DNA from 3 places in the Pseudomonas sp. Lz4W genome. Region 2 is predicted to be linked to each of the others. Evidence: riboswitches for the same ligand, from Rfam matches in the RefSeq annotation. Region 2 holds a riboswitch; each other region holds the start of a gene.
The links. Region 2 has a riboswitch for cobalamin ahead of cobW (cobalamin biosynthesis protein CobW). Riboswitches for the same ligand answer to the same signal wherever they lie in the genome.
Positions count from the first base shown of each region.

Region 1: it holds a riboswitch for cobalamin, as region 2 does, so the genes downstream of both, cobO (cob(I)yrinic acid a,c-diamide adenosyltransferase) here and cobW (cobalamin biosynthesis protein CobW) in region 2, are expected to answer to the same signal.
Region 3: it holds a riboswitch for cobalamin, as region 2 does, so the genes downstream of both, B195_RS10950 (CbtB domain-containing protein) here and cobW (cobalamin biosynthesis protein CobW) in region 2, are expected to answer to the same signal.

Region 1 is NZ_CP017432.1:1,217,253-1,222,965, forward strand. It holds gene B195_RS05845 (C40 family peptidase) at 1-103, shown strand, start outside; gene B195_RS05850 (sorbosone dehydrogenase family protein) at 155-1,462, opposite strand; cobalamin riboswitch at 1,572-1,815, shown strand; gene cobO (cob(I)yrinic acid a,c-diamide adenosyltransferase) at 1,895-2,506, shown strand; gene B195_RS05860 (cobyrinate a,c-diamide synthase) at 2,517-3,830, shown strand; gene bluB (5,6-dimethylbenzimidazole synthase) at 3,827-4,477, shown strand; gene cbiB (adenosylcobinamide-phosphate synthase CbiB) at 4,474-5,382, shown strand; gene cobD (threonine-phosphate decarboxylase CobD) at 5,375-5,713, shown strand, end outside.
Region 2 is NZ_CP017432.1:2,459,785-2,465,497, forward strand. It holds gene cobF (precorrin-6A synthase (deacetylating)) at 1-475, shown strand, start outside; gene B195_RS11375 (glycosyltransferase) at 662-1,960, opposite strand; cobalamin riboswitch at 2,145-2,343, shown strand; gene cobW (cobalamin biosynthesis protein CobW) at 2,436-3,506, shown strand; gene cobN (cobaltochelatase subunit CobN) at 3,510-5,713, shown strand, end outside.
Region 3 is NZ_CP017432.1:2,347,802-2,353,514, reverse strand. It holds gene B195_RS10960 (response regulator) at 1-2,423, opposite strand, end outside; gene B195_RS10955 (response regulator) at 2,681-3,043, shown strand; cobalamin riboswitch at 3,104-3,319, shown strand; gene B195_RS10950 (CbtB domain-containing protein) at 3,415-3,603, shown strand; gene B195_RS10945 (CbtA family protein) at 3,615-4,316, shown strand; gene B195_RS10940 (cobalamin biosynthesis protein) at 4,313-4,726, shown strand; gene cobM (precorrin-4 C(11)-methyltransferase) at 4,803-5,549, shown strand; gene nfuA (Fe-S biogenesis protein NfuA) at 5,645-5,713, opposite strand, start outside.

The DNA.
Region 1 (5,713 bases), 1.2 Mb from region 2:
CACGGTCAAGCTGGACAGCCTGAACAAGGCCTACTGGCAGAAAGCCTATCTGGAGGCCAAGCGTGTACTGCCGACCGAGCAGCATCTGGCCCACAACCCGTAAGCCAAAGCCGAACCAGTAGGAGCGAGCCCTTGAGCGGCTCGCTCCTGCAGTTTATTTCCCGGACACCCGCCAGATCTTGTTGCCAACATCATCGGCAACCAGCAGATCCCCCTGTTTATCAATCACTACCCCTACCGGGCGGCCCATGGCTTTCTCATCGGCATTGAGAAAACCGGTCAGCACGTCCACCGGCATGCCGGCAGGTTTGCCTTCAGTGAACGGCACGAAAATCACTTTATAGCCACTGTGGGGTTTGCGGTTCCAGGAGCCGTGCTGGCCAATAAATGCGCCCTCGGTAAAGTTGGGCAGCTTGCTGTTTGTCGCAAAACTGAGCCCCAGGGATGCCGTATGCGGGCCCACGGCATAGTCCGGCGCGATGGCTTTGGCTACTAGCTCCGGGTTTTGTGGATTAACCCGTGTATCCACGTGTTGCCCGTAGTAGCTGAAAGGCCAGCCATAGAAGCCGCCATCCTGTACCGAGGTGATGTAGTCAGGCACCAGATCGCTGCCGATTTCGTCGCGTTCGTTAACCGCAGTCCAGAGTTTTCCTGATTTTGGCTCCCAGTCCATGCCGTTGGGGTTGCGCAGGCCCGAAGCGAAAATACGGTGGCTGCCAGTAGCCGGGTCCACTTCCCAGATCGCGGCGCGGCCTTGCTCTTTGTCCAGGCCGTTTTCGCCCACGTTGCTGTTGGAACCCACGCTGACATAGAGTTTTTTGCCATCCGGGCTGGCGATGACGTTTTTGGTCCAGTGGTGGTTCAACGGGCCGCCGGGCAGGTCGACGACCTTGGTCGGCGGGGCGCTGATGGATTGCTCGCCGGCCTGATAGGGGAAGCGCAGCAGTTTGTCGGCGTCTGCGACATACAGATCATTGCCCACCAGGGTCATGCCGAACGGGGAGTTGAGCTTGTCGATAAAAACCGTGCGGGTTTCTGCCACGCCGTCATGGTTGCTGTCGCGCAGCAGCGTGATCCTGTTGGCGCTGGGGACTGCGGCCCCGGCCCGGCCCATGACTTTCTCCATCACCCAGCCGCGGATGCCCTTGCTGTCATCCGGCTTGGGCGGTGCATTGGTTTCTGCCACCAGTACATCACCATTGGGTAGCACGTAGAGCCAGCGGGGGTGGTCGAGGCCTTCGGCGAAGGCTGCCACTTTCAGTCCCTGGGCGGCAGTCGGCGTAGTGCCCTCGGGCCAGCCTATGGCCGGTGCGATGTTGACTGTCGGAATCAGCGTCTTGTTCGGTTCCGGCAGCTTGGGTGAAGGGCCGGTGCCATCCACCACTTGCAGGGTCGAACTCTCGCCACAGGCGGCCAACCCTGCTGCAAGTACGATGACAATGGCGTGCTGGCGCTTGAGCATGAAGATCTCCATCAGTTCTTGGGCTTGTCAGTCATAGAGGAGCGTAGCTGCTCAAAGGTTCAAGTCGTTGCTGCCGGCTTTAATTGACGCTCCACCCCCAACCCTCTAACCTTCGCGGCTTGTTTCAGGTGCTCTGTGGCCAAAGGTCGACAGGGTGAAACAGGGAAGCCGGTGAGGGCGTGTTTGATCCACACAACCGCTTTGATCCCGGCGCTGCCCCCGCAACGGTAAATGAGTAAAGGCTGCGCTCGATGTCACTGTGTTTTTGCACGGGAAGACGCGTGGTCAGGGTTGCTCCGTCTGGAGTATCCCGCTTGTGAGCCCGGAGACCGGCCTGATCCATCCAACACCTCGCGGCGGGCGATGGTGTGCTTTTTGTTGCAATGTCCCCCGCCTCCCGTTTGCATGATTGAGCCCCAACGGAGAGCTGCCATGAACGAATCCCCCGAACGCGACGAACGTCACCAGGCGCGCATGCTGCGCAAAAAAGCCGTAATGGATGAGCGCATTGCCAGCGCCCCTAACGAGTGCGGGCTGCTGCTGGTACTGACCGGCAACGGTAAAGGCAAAAGCAGTTCGGCCTTTGGCATGCTGGCACGGGCCATGGGCCACGGCATGCAGTGCGGTGTGGTGCAATTCATCAAGGGTCGCAACAGCACCGGCGAAGAGATTTTCTTCCGCCGTTTCCCGGAACAGGTGCGTTACCACGTGATGGGTGAAGGCTTTACCTGGGAAACCCAGGATCGCCAGCGTGATATCGCCGCGGCCGAGGCTGCGTGGGAAGTATCCCGCGAGATGCTGCGCGACCCCTCCATCGGTCTGGTGGTGCTGGATGAACTGAATATTGCGCTCAAGCACGGCTATCTCGACCTCGAGCAAGTGTTGAGCGACCTGCAAGCCCGTCCGCCGATGCAGCATGTATTGGTCACCGGACGCGGCGCTAAACCTGAACTGATAGACCTGGCCGATACCGTGACCGAAATGGGTGTGATCAAACATGCCTTCCAGTCCGGGATCAAAGCCCAGAAAGGCATCGAATTGTGAGTGTTCAAGCATGAGAGAGTCGCGTCATTGCCCGGCGGTATTGATCGCCGCACCGGCCTCGGGCCAGGGCAAGACCACCGTCACCGCCGCCCTGGCCCGATTGCATCGCAATCAAGGGCGCAAGGTGCGGGTATTCAAGTGTGGCCCGGATTTTCTCGATCCCATGATCCTCGAGCGCGCCAGCGGGGCGCCGGTGTATCAGGTGGATTTGTGGATGGTGGGCGCCGATGAAAGCCGCCGCCTGTTGTGGGAAGCCGCAGGTGAAGCGGACCTGATTCTGATTGAAGGGGTGATGGGCTTGTTCGACGGCACGCCGTCCAGCGCTGATCTGGCGCGTCATTTTGGCGTGCCGGTGTTGGGCGTGATTGATGGCACTGCCATGGCCCAGACCTTTGGTGCGCTGGCGTTGGGCCTGGCGCGGTATCAGCCGGACTTGCCGTTTGCCGGGGTGCTGGCCAACCGCGTCGGTACCGTGCGCCATGCGCAGTTGCTGGAGGGAAGCCTGACTGAAGGTCTGCGCTGGTATGGCGCGCTGTCCCGTGAAACCGCAATCGAACTGCCAAGCCGTCACCTGGGCCTGGTCCAGGCCAGCGAGTTGAATGATCTGGATGCACGCCTTGATGCGGCAGCCGCAGCCCTGGCCAGCACCTGTGAGGTAGCGCTGCCACCGGCGGTGGAGTTCGCTGCACCGCAGTTGGTACCTGCCGAGCCATTATTGGCCGGAGTGCGTATTGCCGTGGCCCGGGATGAAGCCTTCGCCTTCACCTATGGCGCGAGCCTGGCGCTGTTGCGGGACATGGGCGCCGAATTGCTGTTCTTCTCGCCGATTCACGATGCCCGCTTGCCCGAGGCTGACAGTCTGTATTTGCCGGGCGGTTATCCTGAACTGCATCACCTTGAGCTGTCGCGTAATACGCCGATGCTGCAGGCCATTCGCGCGCACCATGCTGCGGGCAAACCCTTGCTTGCGGAATGCGGTGGCATGCTCTATCTGCTGGATGCCCTGACCGACGTCGACGGCCAGCGTGCCGAGCTGGTGGGGCTGCTGGCCGGTGAAGCGACCATGCAAAAGCGCCTGGCGGCACTGGCGTTGCAGGCGGTCGAGATGCCCGAAGGGCTGCTGCGCGGTCACACCTACCATCACTCGTTGACCACTACTGAGCTTGAGCCCATTGCCCGGGGCCTGAGCCCCAATGGCGGGCGTGGTGCTGAAGCGGTGTATCGTGACGGGCGGATGACAGCGTCTTATGTGCACTTTTACTTTCCGTCCAATCCCCAGGCCATTGCTGCGTTGTTCGCGCCCTGTGCCGTGAAGGTGTCATGAGCGACAACGCATTCAGTCCTGACGAGCGAGCCGCTGTCTATCGCGCCATCGCCGAACGCCGCGACATGCGGCACTTCAGCGGTGGCACGGTGGCTCCTCAACTGTTATCACGGCTGCTTGAAGCCGCGCATCAGGCCCCCAGTGTGGGCCTGATGCAGCCGTGGCGGTTCATCCGCATCAGCGATCGCCAGTTGCGCAGCAAGGTGCAAGCCCTGGTGGAAGAAGAGCGGGTACGCACTGCTGAAGCGTTGGGTGAGCGCTCCGATGACTTCATGACCCTCAAAGTAGAGGGGATCAACGATTGCGCCGAAGTGTTGGTGGCTGCGTTGATGGATGACCGTGAGAAGCACATTTTCGGTCGCCGGACCTTGCCGGAGATGGACATGGCATCCTTGTCCTGTGCGATCCAGAACCTGTGGCTGGCCGCCCGGGTCGAGGGCTTGGGCATGGGCTGGGTGTCGCTGTTCGAACCCCGGGCGCTGGCAGAGCTGCTGGGTTTGCCTGCGGGCGCCAAGCCGTTGGCTGTACTGTGCCTGGGCCCGGTCGAGAGCTTTTATCCAGCACCTATGCTGATACTCGAAGGATGGGCCAAAGCGCGTCCCTTGAGTGAACTGGTCTATGAGAATTATTGGGGGGTGAGCCCATGAGTGTGGCGTTGCTGTGCGTCGCCGGAGTGGCACTGGACGCGCTGTTCGGTGAGCCCAAGCGCAGGCATCCACTGGTTGCGTTTGGCCGGATGGCTGAGCGTATCGAACAACGTTTCAATTCCGGTGGCCGGGGCTGGCGCAGCCATGGCGTGACAGCCTGGGTGCTGGCGGTTGTGCCATTTACGATCCTGGCCACAGCCTTGTCGTGGCTGCCTTACATCGGCTGGCTGGTGGACATTCTGGCGCTGTATTGCGCGCTGGGCATGCGCAGTCTGGGCGAGCATGTGCAGCCGGTGGCACAAGCCCTGCGCAGCAATGATCTGGACGAAGCCCGTACCCGGGTCGGCTACCTGGTCAGTCGCCAGACCAGCGAACTGGATGCGACTGAAGTGGCCCGCGCCGCCACTGAATCGGTACTGGAGAACGGCAGCGATGCAGTGTTCGCCGCCTTGTTCTGGTTTGCCGTGGCCGGTGCGCCGGGTGTAGTGCTCTATCGTTTGAGTAATACCCTGGATGCCATGTGGGGCTATCGCAACGAACGCTTCGAGCGTTTTGGCTGGGCGGCTGCGCGGATCGATGATGTGCTGAACTACATTCCTGCGCGTCTGGTTGCCTTGACCTACGCCGTACTGGGTAAAACCCGACTGGCCCTTAAGTGCTGGCGCAAACAGGCGCCGCAATGGGACAGCCCTAATGCGGGGCCGGTGATGGCGGCGGGCGCAGGTGCCCTGGAGGTCGAGTTGGGCGGCCCGGCGATTTACCACGGTGAACTGCACGAGCGCGGGCAATTGGGCGAAGGTGCGCCGGCGGATGCCGATTCGATCAATCGCGGCTGGCAGTTGGTGCAACGCGGGGTGTGGTTGTGGTTATTGATCCTGTGCGTGGGGAGTGAATTCTATGCTTGAGCACGGCGGACGTTTACGCCAGGCAGTCCTGCACTACGGCATTGCCGAGGCCGACTGGCTGGACCTGTCCAGTGGCCTGGCGCCCTGGCCATTCGCAATTCCCGAGATTGATCAGCGTGCCTGGGCGCGCTTGCCGGAAACCGACGACGGGCTTGAGCATGCGGCCTGTGCCTATTACGGCGCACCCAATGTGTTGCCGGTGCCGGGTTCGCAGTGCGCCATTCAGTTACTGCCGCGCCTGCGTCGGGGGGGCAAGGTCGGAGTGCTGTCGCCCTGTTATGCCGAGCACGCTGAGGCATGGCGGCGCAGCGGGCACATCGTGCGCGAAATC
Region 2 (5,713 bases):
GATCGAGGACGAGCTGGGGGAGGGTGAGTGCGGGGCATTTCTGCTCTGGGGCGAACCGGCTTTGTATGACAGCACCTTGCGCATTCTGCAGCGGGTGCGGGCCAATGGCTGCAGCGGGTTCGACTATGAGGTGATCCCCGGTATCAGCAGCGTGCAGGCCCTGGCGGCCCGGCATCGGGTGGCACTCAATGACATCGGTCAGCCGATCCGTATCACCACGGGGCGGCGACTGGTGGCCGAAGACCTGGACAATGTGGTGGTGATGCTCGATGCCCACTGCGCGTTCCAGGCTTTTGTCCATGAAGACCTGGATATTTACTGGGGCGCCTATATCGGCACAGCGGACGAGATCCTGATTGCCGGCAAGCTGGCGGATGTCAGCCAGCAGATCAGGCATGCCCGCGAGGCGGCCAGGTTGCGCAAGGGCTGGATCATGGACACGTATTTGCTGCGCCGGTCAGCGAAATCGGACTGACCCCATCGCGAGGCAAGCTCGCTCCTACAGGCGACAGGAGGGATCTGTTGGGGTGACCTGTGGGAGCTGGCTTGCCAGCGATGGAGGCGACCGGGATGGAGGCTGGTGTTCTGTGGGAGCTGGCTTGCCAGCGATGGAGGCAACCGGGTGGTGGCCGGGTGCTGCCATCGCGAGGCAAGCTCGCTCCTACAGGGAGTGGCTACGGTTCTTGGCTTCGATCCACTGCGACATGTATTGGGTACTCTTGTGCTGGTGATGACGCAACATGGCCCCGGTGAAGTTGTTGCGCCGGTGCTGTTCAAGCTCCGCGCGGCAGGCTTCGATGCGTTGCACCAGCGCCGGGCCATGGCTGGCTTTGAGGTACCGCGCCTGCAGTAACGCCTGGCCGTTGTGTTGCGCCTGCTGCCACGCCTGGGGGTTGCGGTACAGCTCGACGGCCGCCTGCGCAATGGCGCTGGCACTCTGTTCTACGGCTCCGGCCCACGGCATGTCACCGTGCATGCCTTCCGCACCCACCGGGGTCGTGACATTAGGGGTGCCGCAAAGCATGGCGTCGGCGATTTTGCCTTTGATGCCAGCGCCAAAGCGTAAAGGGGCCAGGCAGATCCGTGCGTTGCTCATCACGGCCAGGGCATCCTCGGCCCAGTTGAGTACATGAAAACCCTGGGCCGGGTTATGCAGGGCCGTGGCTTTGGGCGGCGTGTAGGCACCGTAGACATGCAGTTGGGCGTCGGGCAGTTGCTGGCGGATCAGCGGCCAGATATGGGTTTTCATCCATAACACGGCGTCCCAGTTCGGCCCATGGCGGAAGTTGCCGATGCTCAAGAAATGCTGGCGCTGCTCGTAAGGCACGAATTGCTCAGGGACGCTGTCAACCATCAGCGGACACCAGTGCAACAGTGCCTCGGGTACCTGAAATTGCTCCACCAGAAGATCGATTTCATATTCGGAAATCATCAGGTTCAGGTCGCTGCGGTAGATCGCGGCGATTTCCCGTTGCGCAAGGTCGGCATCGGCCATGTGTTCAAAGGTGGTGCGTTGCCCCGGGGCGAACAGGCTGCTGAAGTCATCCTGCTCCGGGTTGTGCTTGAGCCGCGCCTTGAGTTGCAGGTGACGGGCGTCGCGCAGGCTTTGCAAGTCGGAGGTTTCCAGGACACGCAAGGCATTCGGGCAGTGCTTCTCAACGCGCCAGCCGAACTGCTCCTCCATCATGAAACGGTCGAACAGGACGATATCCGGGGCCAGTTCACTGATAAAGGTGTCGAAGCTGCTGTTATTGAGCTCGATCCCCACTTCATCGATGCCCAGCGCTGCCAAGTCGGCCTTGTGCTCGCCAACCCCGGCCGGGCTACTGAAGGTGATCTGCCAGCCGTGCTGCAAGAAACTGTCGATGATTTGCATCATGTGCCCGCCCGCCGCAGAAGAGCGAGGCTCGGGCCACACGTAGCCAATGATCAGGACGTGGGTTGGGCGAGGGGACGACATGGGCGGTTCCTTGAAGCCTGAGGCTGAAAAAAGGCGGCAATTAGAACACAACACTGCATTGATCATGTGTGGGAGCTGGCTTGCCAGCGATGAGGTCGCCATGATCGGTCCTGCAAGCCGGGTTGAATCCATCGCTGGCAAGCCAGCCGCCACAGGATGACATTGACCTGTTACAAAGCACTGCGTAGCCTTGCACGTTCGAGGTTCTTCGCCACGCGAAGCTAAGAAGGGAACGCGGTATGCCGCGGCTGCCCCCGCAACTGTAAACGGTCGATGACCTTGCAATGCCACTGCTGAACAAGCGGGAAGGCGCAAGGTCGGTGTCAGCCCCGGCTGATACCCCGCCGTAAGCCAGGAGACCTGCCTCGTCACAGATTCTTACTTCAACCGGGCGGGGTGATCCGGTGGCGAAGACTGACCGCGCACAGCCTGCGGTCGTCGTCCCGTATGCCCGCCGCTTGCCAAAGGGCATCCGATGAAAACACTGGCCAAAATCCCTGTCACTATCGTTACCGGCTTTCTCGGTTCGGGCAAAACCACACTGCTGCGGCACATGCTGGATAACGCCCAGGGCCGCCGTATTGCGGTGATCGTCAATGAGTTCGGTGAGCTGGGTATCGACGGTGAAATCCTCAAGCAGTGCACCATCGGCTGCACCGAAGAAGAAGCCAACGGCCGCGTTTATGAACTGGCCAATGGTTGCCTGTGCTGCACCGTGCAGGAAGAGTTCTTCCCGGTGATGCGCGAACTGGTGGCCCGTCGCGGCGATATCGACCATATCCTGATCGAAACCTCGGGCCTGGCCCTGCCCAAACCTCTGGTGCAAGCCTTCCAGTGGCCGGAAATCCGCAGCGCCTGCACGGTTGACGCGGTTATTACCGTCGTCGACAGCCCGGCTGTGGCTGCCGGCACTTTTGCCGCGTTCCCGGATCAGGTCGACGCCCAGCGCAAACTCGACCCGAATCTGGACCACGAGTCGCCTCTGCACGAGCTGTTTGCTGATCAGCTGGCCAGCGCCGATCTGGTGATCCTCAATAAAGCCGACCTGATCAGCCCTGAAGATCTGGCCCGGGTGCGCGCCGAAGTCGCCGAAGAGCTGCCACCTGCGGTGAAGGTGATCGAGGCCAGCAGCGGCCGCTTGCCTCTGGATGTGCTGTTGGGGCTGGGTGCCGGCTCCGAGGATCATATCGATGACCGCCACAGCCACCACGATCACCACCACGACGGTGATGATGACCACGACGATCATGACCACGATGCCTTCGATTCGATTTCCATCGAGCTGCCTGAAGGCGAAGAAAGCGTATTGATGCAAGCCCTGACGCAACTGGTGGTCCAGCACGGCATTCTGCGGGTCAAAGGCTTTGCCGCCATCCCGGGCAAGCCGATGCGCTTGTTGATCCAGGGCGTGGGTACCCGCTTTGACAAGCACTTCGACCGTGCCTGGGGCCGCGATGAAGCACGCAGCACCCGGCTCGTGCTGATCGGTCAGGATCTGGACGCGGCACTGCTCGAGTCCACCCTGCGCACAGCGTTGAGCGCTTAAACCATGCATTTGCTCAGGACCCAGCCTGGTGGCTTTGTATCGGACGACAACATTGCCGACCTCGGACAGACCCCCGCCGAGCTGGTGATCCTGTGCAGCGGTGATTCAAGCCTGGCACTGCTGGCGCAAGCCGCGCAGCAGTTGCCTGAAAATTATCCTGGCCTGCGTCTGGCAAACCCGATGCAGGTACAGAACCACGGCTCGGTCGACCTGTATTTCGATCAGGTGCTGCAACACGCCAAAGTGATCCTGCTGTCATTGCACGGCGGCATAGGTTACTGGCGCTACGGCATCGAGCGCTTGATGCAGCTGGCCGAACGTGGCGTCACCCTGATTCTGGTGCCGGGCGATGACCGTCCCGACCCGGAGCTCAGCGCACTGAGCACGGTGGCGGCTGGCGAGGGTGAGCGTCTGTGGCATTTCCTGCGCCAGGGCGGGTTGCACAATGCCTTGCAACTCTATCGTTGCCTGGCCACCCAGTGGCTGGGCCGCGACTATGGGTGGGACGAGCCGCAAACCTTGCCCCGTACCGCGATTTATCATCCGGTGCATTCCAGCCCGCAACTCAGTCACTGGCAGGCTGACTGGCAACCCGGGTATCCGGTGGCGGCGCTGCTGTTCTATCGCTCGCATTTGCAGGCGGCCAATACCGCGTTTGTCGATGTGTTCTGCCAGCGCATGCAGGCCGCAGGTCTCAATCCCTTGCCGGTTGCCGTGGCCAGTCTCAAGGAGCCGGGTTGCCTGGCAATGGTGGAGGACTGGCTGGATGAGGTTCAGGCCGCAGTCATTCTCAATACCACCGGTTTCGCTCAGTCGAGCCCCGAAGCCCCGCACCTGCGGCCGTTTCGGCGCAATATCCCGGTAATTCAGGCCATCTGCGCCCAGGACAACGAGCCCGGCTGGCGCGACAGCGAACAAGGCCTTGGCCCGCGAGACCTGGCGATGCACATTGCCTTGCCGGAACTGGACGGGCGAATCATCAGTCGCCCGATCAGTTTTAAAGACCTGGCCTGGCGCAGTGAGCGCAGCCAGTCGGATGTGGTGTGTTATCGCGCGCAACCGGAACGCATGGACTTTGTCGCGGAGCTGGCGCGGCGCTGGGTCGAATTGGCACGGGTGCCAAACCCGCAAAAGCGCATTGCGCTGATTCTGGCCAACTACCCGACCCGCGACGGTCGCATCGGCAATGGCGTGGGGCTGGACACACCGGCCGCCGCGCTGAATATCCTGCGGGCTTTGCAGCTCGAGGGGTATCCGCTGGATTGCCGGTTGCCCGAGACTGGCACTGCGCTGATTCAGGAGCTGCTCGGCGGGGTCAGTAATGATCCCGACAGCCTGGACCTGCGGCCCTGCATGCAAAGCCTGGCCCTGGAAGAGTACTGGACCATGTTCAATCGCTTGCCCGAGGCCAATCGCCAGGCAGTGATTGAGCGCTGGGGCATGCCGCAGACCGATCCAATGTTCCGTAGCGGACGGCTGATGGTCGCGGGGCTGCGTTTTGGCCTGACGTTTGTCGGGATTCAACCGGCCCGGGGCTATCAGGTGGATGCCAGCGCGGTGTATCACGACCCCGATCTGGTTCCGCCCCATGGCTATCTGGCGTTCTACTTCTGGTTGCGTAACACCTACAGCGCCCATGCCGTGGTCCATGTGGGCAAGCATGGCAACCTGGAGTGGCTACCGGGCAAAGGCGTCGGGCTGTCGGAACAGTGCTGGCCGGACGCAATTCTCGGCCCAATGCCCAACGTCTATCCGTTTATCGTCAATGATCCCGGGGAAGGCGCCCAGGCCAAGCGCCGGACCCAGGCGGTGATCATCGATCACTTGATGCCACCGCTGACCCGGGCTGAAACCTATGGTCCGTTGCGCGACCTGGAACTGCTGGCCGACGAATACTACGAAGCGCAGCTGCTTGATCCGCGCCGGGCCCGTGAATTGCAGCGTGACATCCTCAAGCTGGTGCGCGAAACCCGGATCGACCGCGAGTTGCAGCTGGACGAGAAACTCGACAGTGATGCCGATGCCGCGATCTGGTTGCCACGGCTGGATACCTATCTGTGCGACCTGAAGGAGTCACAGATCCGCGACGGCTTGCATATATTCGGCGAATCGCCGGCCGGGCGTTTACGTATCGACACGCTGCTGGCGCTGTTGCGCATCCCCCGTGGCGATGGCCGCGGGGCGCAATCCAGTGTGCTGCGGGCGTT
Region 3 (5,713 bases), 110 kb from region 2:
CCTTCATCTGCGCCGTGGGCCACCAGGCAGTGATACCCCAATTCATGCGCCAGATCGAAGAGGATACCGGCAAAATTAGGCTCATCTTCGATCACCAGGATACAACGTCCGGTAAAGGGACCTTTTTCCCGGTCATCCATGAACCGCGGGATGTGCTGGGGCGCAACAATCGCCGCGGGCGCTGCTGGCTTGGGTACGACAGCAACCACTGGCACCACAGCGCTGACAGGCACCCGGGCTGGTGGCTCGGCGTTTTCCACAAACTGTTCGGGCATGACCAGGGTAAATACGCTGCCCTGCCCCGGCACGCTACTGACACTGATGGAGCCACCGAGCAATGTCGCCAGATCCCGGGAAATCGACAGGCCCAGCCCCGTCCCGCCATAACTGCGGTTGGTGGTGCCATCGGCCTGGCGGAAGGCTTCGAAAATGCTTTCCAGCTCTTCGGCGGCGATCCCTATCCCGGAATCCGCGACGCTGAACGCTATGGCGGCATCCGGCAGAGCCGACACGGTCAGGCTGACCTGACCCTTGGCGGTGAACTTGATCGCGTTGGACAACAGGTTTTTGAGCACTTGCTCCAGACGCTGGCTGTCGGTGTAGATCATGCCCGGCGTGCCGGGCTGTACCTCAACCCGGAACTGCAGGGACTTGTCCCCCGCCAGCGGCTCGAACATACCGCGCAAACCTTCGACTACACGGCTGACACTGGTGTTTTCGGGACGCACTTCGAGCTTGCCGGCTTCAACTTTGGAGATATCCAGAATGTCGTTGATCAGGTTGAGCAAGTCATTGCCCGCCGAGTAGATAGACTCGGCGAACTTGACCTGTTCGGCGCTCAGGTTCTCCTGGGGGTTTTCCGCGAGCAGCTTGGCCAGAATCAACGAGCTGTTGAGCGGGGTCCGCAGTTCATGGGACATGTTGGCGAGGAACTCGGACTTGTACTTGCTGGAGCGCTGCAGCTCCAGAGCGCGCTCTTCAAGCTGCACCTGGGCCTGATTCAGTTCGGTATTCTTGAGGTCCATCGCGTCTCGCTGACCGGCCAGGGCCAGTGCCTGTTCCGCCAGCTGTTCGTTGGTTTGCTCAAGCTCCGCCTGCTGGGTTTCAAGATGCGTCTGGGATTCCTTGAGAATCTGCGATTGCTCTTCGAGCTCTTCGTTCGCGGTCTTCAGCTCTTCCTGCTGCACTTGCAGCTCTTCGTTGAGCTGCTGGGTTTCGGCCAGCACTTCCTGCAGGCGCTGACGGTAACGGGCGGCTTCAATCGACATGCCGATATTGTCGGCAATCAACTCAAACAGTTCGACATCACGCTCCGTCAGTGGCCGCAGGAAGCCCAGTTCAATGACGCCATTGACCCGGTCATCGTCGCTGGTAGGCACCACCAGCACGCTGCGCGGTGTGCCTTGCCCAAGACCTGAGCTGACTTTCAGGAAGTAGTCCTCGGGCACATCGTCCAGGCGTATCAGCTGGTCTTGCCGGGCCGCCTGCCCGACCAGGCCTTCGTCATTGTGTATCAACTGATCCCGGGCTTCTTCCTCTCGGGAAAAACCATAACTGGCCACCCGTTTGAGGCCGCCGTGGTCTTCGCGTACATACACGGCGGCAACCACTGTGCCGAGGTACTGGGCGCAGAATTGCAGAATGTTGCGCCCCAGCATATTCAGGGTCAGCCGGCCCAATACCTGCTCCGCCAGTTCGGTTTGACCGTTACGCAACCAGGCCTGCTGTTCCAGGCGCTGCGCAGTCTTAATTTGTAGCTCGAGGTTGTCGCTGTAACTCTTTGAAAGATCGAGTAAATCGCGACGACCTCTGTAGGCCAGAAAACCACTCAAGCCGAGTACAAACACCAGGTAAAGGCCAATACTGACGAGGGTGGTTTTACTCACATCTTCATTGCGGGCAACTCGCAGTTGCTGCTCCATGGCAACGAAGTCTTCGAATTCCTTGCGGATTTCATCGCTCAGGCGCTTGCCACGTCCGGCCTGCACTGCCGCCCTGTAGTCGCCGCTCTGGCGGCGCATATCGATCATCGACTGGGCGTAGTTACTCCAGTCGGATTGCAGGGCTTCGAGACGCTTGAGGCGATCAATTTGCTGCGGGTTGTCGCCGACCAGCTCTTTCAGCCCCTTGAGTTGGGCCATGATTTGCGGCTTTGCCACTTCATAGGGGTCAAGAAAATGCTCATCACCGGTAATCAGGAAGCCGCGCATGCCGGTTTCAAGATCCACTGACAGCTTCACCGCCTCGTTGGCGTTGTTAATCACCCGGTCGGTGTGTTCGACCCACTGAATGACCGACAGCAGGTAGCTGATCATGGCTACAAACAACACGGCGCTGAGCACACCCACACCCAAGGGCAAACCGACGTTGCGGCTCAGGAGCTTGCGAAAGCTCTGCTCATCTACCGAAGCTGGTGCATTCATATTTCAGTCCCGTGTACGGTGGTCAAAATTGAGAGTTTGACGGATTCTCGAGTAAAAATTCTATTTTTCTTATGAAGTGGTAGCCAATTCCTACAGTGAAAAAGGATTTAGCTGCTTGCAACAGCTATCCTAACAAAACTTGTACAGGCATTTTTTTTGTACAACGGCGGAACTAGGTTGGGGTTCCAGCTTACTGATAGAGCAAGCAAATTCAGGTTTGCCCCCACCCGCGCTCAATTTCATTCGGGATAACCATTATGTCTGCAACACCCTCTACCATTCTGGTGGTCGAAGACGACGCCATTGTTCGTATGTTGATCGTTGACGTACTGGAAGAGTTGAAATTCAACGTGCTCGAAGCCGAGGATGGCGAGAGCGCCATGGAACTGCTCGAAGACCGGGGCAACAGGATCGATTTGCTGATGAGCGATGTGGGGATGCCGGGGATGGATGGCAAGACCCTTGCCAATAAAGCCCGCGAGCTGCGACCACAGTTACCTGTGCTGTTTGCCAGCGGCTATGCCGAGAACATCGATGTACCAGCCGGCATGTTTGTGATCGGCAAACCCTTTTCCATCGACCAACTGCGCAACAAGGTCAAAAGCATCCTCGCCGTCTGAAGTTGACTCTGCACCATTGCATGGGCAGCTGATTTGACGGCTCCCGCGTAGCTGTGCTCTCCTACACATCTTGTATCAGGTGCCCTTCACAGGGTGAAACGGGAAACCGGTGCGTCAGGCGTTAATTGTCCGACCAGTCCGGTGCTGCCCCCGCAACGGTAAGCGAGAGAAACATCACAACCACTGTGCACCCTGCATGGGAAGGAGATGTTTGCAGGCCCACACCACGTGAGCCCCTCGCAAGCCCGGAGACCGGCCTGGTCATTACCAATAACAAACCCGCGGTGGGCGGGCGCTGTTAAACCCTGCGAGCTTCGTTCGCGGGGTTTTCTTGCGCTCTTGTGCCCGCTGTCTGACCAGAGGGAAGCGCCATGTCCATCAGCACCAGCCGTACTCACTCCGCTGCCACCAGCGCCACACGAAGCCAACGTATCGTTGCTGCCGTCGGCGCTGCGGTGCTGGGGGCTTTGCTCGTCTACTTCGCCGGTTTCTCGCATATTGCAGCCGTACACAATGCAGCCCATGACACCCGTCATAGTTCAGCCTTTCCGTGCCATTGAGGTTGCCTGCCATGATTAAGCGTATAGCTCAGACCGCAGGCTTCACCGGCTTGCTGGGCGCTTTGCTGCTCACCCTGCTGCAAAGCTTTTGGGTCGCCCCTCTGATTCTGCAGGCGGAAACCTACGAAAAACCCGCCGCCAGTGAAGTGCACGAGCACGACGCAGGCAGCATGGCCGGCCATAGCCACGACGACGAAGCCTGGGAGCCTGAAGACGGTTGGCAGCGGGTACTATCGACCACCGGCGGTAATCTTGTGGTGGCGGTCGGTTTTGCCCTGATGCTGGCGGGCCTGTATACCCTGCGCGCACCGACCCGCACCTCCCAGGGCCTGCTGTGGGGGCTGGCCGGCTATGCGGTGTTCTGCCTGGCGCCAACCCTTGGCCTGCCGCCCGAGTTGCCGGGCACTGCCGCCGCCGATTTGCTGCAACGCCAGCTCTGGTGGGTCACCACTGCCGCATCCACTGCAGTGGCCATCGCGCTGTTAGTGTTTGGCAAGCACTGGGCCCTGAAAGTGCTGGGGGTTGCGATTGTGCTGGTACCGCATATTTTTGGTGCGCCCCAGCCCCTGGTGCATTCCAGCCTGGCTCCGCAAGAGCTGGAAGCGCAGTTCAAGATCGCTTCGCAACTGACCAACTTCGCCTTCTGGCTGGCATTGGGCGTGATCAGCGCCTGGTTGTTCCGCCGCAAGCCTGAAGCTCAGTACTCGGCATGATTGCTGCGGGCACCGCGCCAATCCTGGTGATTGGCCTGGGCTGCCGTCAGGGTTGCAGTGTCGATGACCTGCTGGCCCTGATTGAACAATCCCTGAGCCAGGCGGGAATCGCTCTGCAGGCGGTTCACGCCCTGGCCAGTATTGATCTCAAGCGTGATGAGGCGGGACTCATCCGGTTGGCGGCGCAGTTGAATCTTGCGTATGAGGTTCTAAGCGCGCAGCAACTGGCCCCGTTTGCGCCCCAATTGAGTCAGCGGTCAGCCCGGGCGTTTGCCCTCACCGGCTGCTTTGGCGTGGCCGAAAGTGCTGCACTGGCCCTGGCCGAACAGCTGGGTGGCGCGCCGGCCAGACTGCTGATTACCCGCCAGAACTCGTCTGCGGCCACCTTTGCATTGGCCTGTGCCGGGTAAAACCCGCGATAATCCCCTGCTTCACTATGAGCGTTGTTCACGAACAGCTCTATCCAGACCCTTTCAAGAGACTGCCATGACTGTTTATTTCATCGGTGCCGGGCCCGGCGATCCAGAGTTGATTACCGTCAAGGGCCAGCGCTTGATCCGCAGCTGCCCGGTGATTATTTACGCCGGTTCACTGGTGCCGGAGGCAGTCCTTGAAGGCCATCAGGCTGAGCAAGTGATCAACAGTGCAGAGCTGCACCTTGAGCAAATTATCAGCCTGATCAAGACCGCCGATGCCAAAGGCCAGGATGTGGCCCGCGTGCACTCGGGTGATCCGAGCCTGTATGGCGCCATTGGCGAGCAAATCCGCTGTTTGCGCGAGCTGGGCATTGCATTTGAAATCATTCCGGGGGTGACCGCCACAGCCGCCTGCGCTGCCATTTTAGGCGCAGAACTGACCCTGCCGGACATCTCGCAAACTGTGATCCTGACGCGTTACGCGGACAAGACCCGGATGCCTGCAGGCGAAGAGCTGGAGAGCCTGGCGCAACACAAGGCGACCATGGCGATTCATCTGGGGGTCAAGAACCTTGAGCGAATCATCGAGGAGCTACGCCCCCATTACGGCAGTGACTGCCCTGTTGCAGTCATTCACCGGGCCAGCTGGCCGGACCAGGACTGGGTGCAAGGCACCCTGGATGACATTCTGGACAAGGTCCGGGCCAAGGGCTTCAAACGTACGGCACTGATTCTGGTGGGCCGGGTACTGGCCAGTGACAGTTTTTCCGATTCATCGCTGTACCGTGCCGGGCATGCGCATCTGTATCGCCCATAAGTACCTGGCTGCCACAGATTCCGGACATAAAAAAACGGTGCTCACGGGGCACCGTTTTTTATCAGCTACGCAGCGTACACCCTGTTACCGATGACTCAGTAGTAGGCGTTTTCTTTCTGCGAGTGGTCGGTCACATCACGTACGCCTTTGAGCTCGGGCACTCG